DNA from 2 places in the Streptomyces sp. NBC_00203 genome. Region 2 is predicted to be linked to the other one. Evidence: predicted binding sites of a transcription regulator. Region 2 holds the regulator's gene; the other holds the start of a gene.
What was found. Region 2 encodes HspR, which represses chaperone genes until heat shock. Its sites were predicted from a motif close to TTGAGNNNNNNNNNCTCAA; they were not measured.
Positions count from the first base shown of each region.

Region 1: the regulator HspR is predicted to act here: its motif matches at 1,831-1,849, upstream of lon (endopeptidase La).

Region 1 is NZ_CP108126.1:7,191,917-7,195,322, forward strand. It holds gene OG975_RS32240 (hypothetical protein) at 1-415, shown strand, start outside; gene OG975_RS32245 (hypothetical protein) at 502-939, shown strand; gene OG975_RS32250 (GNAT family N-acetyltransferase) at 1,001-1,684, opposite strand; gene lon (endopeptidase La) at 1,872-3,406, shown strand, end outside.
Region 2 is NZ_CP108126.1:5,608,630-5,612,035, reverse strand. It holds gene OG975_RS25200 (PA14 domain-containing protein) at 1-1,576, shown strand, start outside; gene OG975_RS25195 (heat shock protein transcriptional repressor HspR) at 1,641-2,093, opposite strand; gene dnaJ (molecular chaperone DnaJ) at 2,101-3,285, opposite strand; gene grpE (nucleotide exchange factor GrpE) at 3,319-3,406, opposite strand, start outside.

The DNA of each region.
Region 1 (3,406 bases), 1.6 Mb from region 2:
TGAGGTCGCGCTGTTCACCGACTGGCGGATCACCGTGACCGGCACGCCGGGCAAGTGTTTCCACGACACCGGTGTAGCCGCCTCCTGTGGCCCGTACAAGCTGGCCAAGGGCGACAGCGTCAAGCTGTCCGCCACGATCGACGGGCCCGACCCGTTCGCGGACCTGGCGATCGGCGGGCCTCGACAGTACGACAACACACCGGTCTGGTACGGGTGCGACGAAGGCCCGCGGTCCTCCACATGCACCTACAAGATGACCGACGAACGGATCACCGCGTTCGAGAAGTGGCAGAAGGGCACTGACGCACAGAACCCGCAGCACGTGCCGATCGCCGTCTGTGTCACCACGGCGAATGATCCCAGCGAAGCCACGACAGCCGCACAGTGCGAGATCTTGACGAGCGGCAAGGGCTGACGAGCGGCAAGGGCTGAGGAACCGCCGGCCCCAGGTCGGCCACATCCACCTCCCTAACCACATCCACGGCAGAAGGAGCAGAACCCGTGCAGCACGCACAGCCCACGGGCGGCGGCAGCGTCAACATCCACGTCGGCCGGGACGCCTCCGGCCAGATCACGGTCGGCGACCACAACACCGCCGAGATGCACCACACCGCGCCGACCGCACCGACAGAGGACCCGGCGGAAGCCCCCGATCTGACATCCGCCCTCGCCCGCCTGCGCGAGCTGGTCGAAGCCGCCGGGCTGGACGAAACCGCCACGCGGGCAGCACTGGTGAGAGTGGACGAGCTGGAAGAAGCGGTGACCGCGGACCGCCCCGACCTGGCCACGATGGAGGAGGTCCAGGGCTGGTTCGGACGCCGTATGCCCGCGTTCGCCGGGACCGTGCACCGCCTCCTTCTCGGCCCCCTGGTCACCCGCGCGGTAGCGGCGGCCGGCGATGAACTGGCACAGGAATTCACCCGGCGCATCGGGACGTGACCGAGAGACCTCCTCGGGCAGCTGAGCGACTGGGTCCGGTGGCGGGGACGGCGGCTCCCTGTCACCCCTGGTGGTCGGCGCCCGTCCCCACCCCCATGAACCGCGCACTCGTCAGCCCCGCCTCCACCCGCCACCCCAGGGACTCGTACAGCGCCCGCCCCTCCGGCGTTCCCGCCAGGACGCCGGTCTCCGCGCCCTGCGCCACCGCCGCCCGCGCGAGGGTGCCCATGACCAGGCGGCCGAGCCCCCGCCGCCGGTGCCGCTCAGCCGTCTCGATCTGGTCGACGACCGCCGTCTCGCCGGTCGGGGCGATCTGGCCGCGCGCGGCCCAGGAGCCGTCCGGCGCCGCGACCAGGACTCGGGTGACGCCGCCCCGCGACCAGGTGCGCAGCCGGTAGCCGTCGGGGGCGGCCCCCTCGGTGCCGGCGCCCTCCGTCGGGCGGGCCAAGGGCACCGACATCAGGTACCCCGGCTCAGGGTCGATCCACCACCCCTCGCCGAGCCAGGCCCCCACGGTCGACGGCTCCGCGAAGACCTTGAGCCACACGCCGGCCCCGGTCACCCCCTCCGCGACCTTCCGGACCGCCGCCTCCTCGACCTCGTCGTTCGTCGCGCCGAAGACATGCCGGGTGACGTGCTCCGCCTGCCCCACGTCGACGGTGTACCCCCACGGCTCGACCACCGGGGGAGCCGCCCCGCGCGAGAGGACCCACCCGTCCACCCAGGCCCGCACGATCTTGTCCATCACGACCCCCTGTAGCTCATGTAATAGTCACTCTGCGATTTAGCTACTTACTTCTCGAGTGACGATACGGGCGCGCACACGCACCCCGACAGAGGCGATCGCTCACAGCGAACAGCCCCGGGGGAACAATCAAGGGCTCACGTGCATTGAGTCGGCATAGCTCAACTTGACTGCCTAAGGGGAGATCATGGCATCCACGTCCACACCGCTCACCCTGCCCGTGCTGCCACTCGACGACGAGGTCGTGCTGCCCGGGATGGTGGTTCCGCTCGATCTGAACGACACCGATGTACGCGCCGCGGTGGAGGCCGCCCAGGCCGCCGCCCGTTCGACACCGGGCAAGCCGCAGGTCCTGCTGGTGCCACGCATCGACGGGACCTACGCGGGCACGGGTGTGCTCGGCACCGTCGAGCAGGTCGGCCGCCTGGCCGACGGCGACCCGGGCGCGCTGATCCGCGGGCGTGGGCGCGTGAAGGTCGGCGCGGGGACGACCGGTCCCGGTGCCGCACTGTGGGTGGAGGGCACCCGGGTCGCCGAGACCGTGCCCGACCCGCTGCCCGGCCGGGTCGCCGACCTGGTCAAGGAGTACAAGGCCCTCGCCACCAGCTGGCTGCGCAAGCGCGGCGCCTGGCAGGTCGTGGACCGCGTTGCGCAGATCGATGACGTTTCCGCCCTTGCCGACAATTCCGGTTACTCCCCGTTCCTGTCCATCGAACAGAAGGTGGAGCTGCTGGAGACCGCCGATCCGGTCGCCCGCCTGAAGCTCGCCACCGAGCAGCTCCGCGAGCACCTCGCCGAGCAGGATGTTGCCGAGTCCATCGCGAAGGATGTCCAGGAGGGCGTCGACAAGCAGCAGCGCGAGTTCCTGCTGCGCCGCCAGCTGGAGGCCGTACGCAAGGAGCTGCGCGAGCTCAACGGCGACTCCTCGGACGGTGAGGAGTCCGACGACTACCGCTCCCGTGTCGAGGCCGCCGACCTCCCCGAGAAGGTCCGCGAGGCCGCGCTCAAGGAGGTCGAGAAGCTGGAGCGGTCCAGTGACCAGTCGCCCGAGGGCAGCTGGATCCGGACCTGGCTCGACACCGTGCTCGAACTGCCGTGGAACGAGCGGACCGAGGACGAGTACGACATCCAGGGCGCCCAGGCGATCCTCGACGCCGAGCACGCCGGTCTCCAGGACGTGAAGGAGCGCATCACCGAGTACCTCGCCGTGCGCAAGCGGCGTTCCGAGCGCGGGCTCGGCGTGGTCGGCGGGCGGCGCGGCGGTGCCGTGCTCGCGCTGGTCGGTCCGCCCGGTGTCGGCAAGACGTCGCTCGGCGAGTCCGTCGCGCACGCCATGGGCCGCAAGTTCGTCCGCGTCGCCCTCGGTGGCGTACGGGACGAGGCCGAGATCCGCGGACACCGGCGTACGTATGTCGGCGCACTGCCCGGCCGTATCGTCCGCGCCATCAAGGAGGCCGGGTCCATGAACCCGGTGGTCCTGCTCGACGAGATCGACAAGGTGGGCTCCGACTTCCGCGGCGACCCGGCCGCGGCGCTGCTCGAAGTCCTCGACCCCGCCCAGAACCACACCTTCCGCGACCACTACCTGGAGGTCGAACTCGACCTCAGCGACGTGGTGTTCCTGGCCACGGCCAACGTGCTCGAAGCCATCCCGGAGGCCCTGCTCGACCGTATGGAGCTGGTCCGCCTCGACGGCTACACCGAGGACGAGAAGGTCGTCAT
Region 2 (3,406 bases):
CTGCCCGGCCGACCAGCCCTACGCGGCCCCGGAACTGGTCACCACCGCGGCGAACGCGGCCGACATCGCGTGGTACGAGATGCAGCGCCTGAACGCGGCGAGCAGCACCTGGACCACCGTGTACTCCGGCGCCAAGGGCGCGATCTGCGACACCGGTTATCAGGCCGACGGCAGCAAGGTCACCTACCGCGGGCGGGCCCGCGACGCCGCCGGGAACTGGTCCGTGTACTCGGCCGCCACCACGTTCACCACCTCCGACCTGACACCGCCGGCGACCGCCGCCGACGCGCGCCTCGAGTACGCGTCAGGTGTCCCCCACCTGAAGTGGTCCGCCGTCGACGGGGCGGCCTCGTACCAGGTTCTCCAGTACGACCCGGCGACCGGCGGCTGGCTCGACGCCCTGTCCCAGGGAGGCACCACCACGGCGACCGACGTCGTGCCGCGCCAGTCGGCCGCGGTCTCCGACAGCTACCGGTACGCCGTACGCGCCCTGGACGCGAAGGGCAACGCCGCCGCCCCCGTAGAGGTCACACTGACGATGGCCGACCGGCCGGAGGCGATTGCGCCGTTCGCGACCACCGCGGTCAACTACGGCGAGGGCGTGTCCATCGAGTGGAGCAGCGCCGACCCGTGGACCTACGGCGAGGACCAGCCGCTGCTCACGTACCGGATCGTCCGTACCGACAAGGCGACCGGCGAGAGCAGCGTGGTGACCGGGTGCAAGCCGAACAGCTCGCAGGACCTGCCGCTGACCGACCCGAAGACGTACTGGACCTGGAACACCGGCGACGCCCCCGCCTACGCAGGCTCCCGGCAGATCAACGGCGTCTGCCGGGACGTCTCCGGCGCGTCCGAGACGACGTACGACTACACGGTCGTGACGATCGACCGGTACGGCCATGAGTCGCAGCCCGGCCCTGCCGCCACCGCGACCATGCCGGACACCAAGCGCCCGGACCCGGTCCAGGACCTGACCGCGGAGCGGGTTCCGCTCGGCGTACGGCTGACCTGGACGCCGCCGGCCGACGACGACGTCACCGAGTACTACGTATGGCAGGGCATGACCGACCCGGACACCGGCGAGACCGTCTGGGAGAAGAACTGCTGGACCCATAGCTCGGCCGCGACCGAGGTCCTCTGCCCGACCGTCCCCGACGGCGCCACCCACGTCTACAAGGTGGCCGCCGCGGACCGCTCCCACCTGTACGAGGACGAGGGCCCGGACTTCTTCCACACCACCGAGGTGTCCGTCGAAATCCCCGACACCCGGCCGCCCGGCTGGACGGGGACCGACATCCGTGCGGACGATTACCCGGAGCTGTACGTCGGCTGCTCGGAGAGCTCCGGTCTCGGCGACTGCACCCGGTTCGCGAGCTACCGCGTGGAGCGCTGGGACCCGGTCTCGGCCGCCTATGTCACCCTGACCGAGGGCACGATGGGCGACGCCGCGTTCTACATGGACACCACGGTCCACGAGGACGCGCTGGGTCTGTACTACTACCGTGTCGTCCGCCTGGACTCCGTCGGCGCGCAGGCCGCGACCACGTCGACGGCGTACGGCATCTGGGACTACTGACTCTGAGCCCGCACACGAAAGGGGCCCGGAGAGAAATCTCCGGGCCCCTTCTCATGCGTGCTGCCTAGTCCTTGGCCTTCTTCGGCCGCCACACCACCAGCGCACTCGCCTGCTGAACCTCCTGGTACGGAACCAGGTCGCGGCGGTACGAGGCGTGGACGGCGGCCTCGCGTTGCTGCATGGCGGCTGCCGCGCCGTCCAGGGCCGCCTCCATTTCCGCTACGCGGGACTGGAGCGCGGCGACCTGGTTCTCCAGCTCGATGATGCGCTTGATGCCGGCCAGGTTGATGCCCTCGTCCTGCGACAACTGCTGGACGGTGCGCAGCAGTTCGATGTCGCGGGCCGAGTAGCGACGGCCTCGCCCGGCGGTGCGGTCGGGTGAGACCAGGCCGAGGCGGTCGTACTGGCGGAGGGTCTGCGGGTGCAGGCCGGAGAGCTGGGCCGCCACCGAGATGACGTAGACCGGGGTTTCCTCGGTCAGTTCGTACGGGTTGCGTCGACGGCCGGTGGTGTCCATGGCTCTCTTATGCTCCCTTCGCGGCCTGGAACAGCTCCGCCCGCGGGTCCTCTTCCGCGGTCGCCTCGCGATACGCCTCCAGGGCGTCACGAGCCTTGCCCGACAGGTCCTTGGGGACCGTGACCTCGACGGTGACCAGAAGGTCGCCGCGGGTGCCGTCCTTGCGGACCGCGCCCTTGCCGCGGGCGCGCATCGTGCGGCCGTTGGGCGTGCCCGGCGGCAGCTTGAGGGTGACCGGCGGGCCGCCGAGTGTCGGCACGCGCACCTCCCCGCCCAGCGCCGCCTCCGCGAAGGTGACGGGAACGGTGACGGTGAGGTTGTCTTCCTTGCGGCCGAAGACCGGGTGGGCGTCGACATGGACGGTGACGTACAGGTCGCCCGCCGGGCCGCCCCGTTCGCCGGGTGCTCCCTTGCCGCGCAGCCGGATCCGCTGGCTGTCGCTCACCCCGGCCGGTATGCGGACCTGCATGGTCCGGGACGACTTCGCGCGGCCCGAGCCCTGGCAGACCAGGCAGGGGTGCTCCGCGATCAGACCGCGGCCCTTGCAGTCCGGGCAGGGGTCGGTGAGCGAGAAACCGCCGCCCGAACCCCGCGCGACCTGGCCGGTGCCGACGCAGGTCGGGCACACGCGCGGTGTGCCGTTCTTGTCGCCGGTGCCCGAGCAGGCCTTGCAGGGTGCCTGGGACGTCATCCGCAGCGGGACCGTCGCGCCGTCCACCGCCTCGGTGAAGCTGAGCGTCACCTCGGTGTCGATGTCCTGGCCGCGCCGGGGCTGGGTCCGGGTGCCGGTGGTCGCGCCACCGCGGTTGAACAGGCCCCCGAACACATCACCGATGCCTCCGCCGAAGCCGCCGGCCCCGCCCGCTCCGCCCTGGGCGCCGCCTCCGAAGAGGTCGCCCAGGTCGAAGTTGAAGTTGCCGCCGCCGGCGCCGGGACCCGGACGGAAGCCGCCGTTGCCGAAGAGGGCGCGTGCCTCGTCGTACTCCTTGCGCTTCTTGGGGTCGCCGAGCACGTCGTTCGCCTCGGAGATCTCCTTGAAGCGCTCCTCGGCCTTGGCGTTGCCCTTGTTGGCGTCCGGGTGGAACTCGCGGGCGAGCTTCCGGTACGCCTTCTTGATCTCGGCCTCGGTGGCGTCCTTGGGGACGCCGAGAACCTTGTAGAAGTCCTTCTCGATGAAGTCCTTGGTGCTCATCCTCGACGTCCCTCCTTCCTCATGCGTTCAACGTCAGCCCTCGTCCGGGCCACCGGTCTCCTTGTCGTCGGCGGCGGAGGCCGCCTCCGCCTCGTCGGCCTTGGCGCCCTGCGCCCCCGGC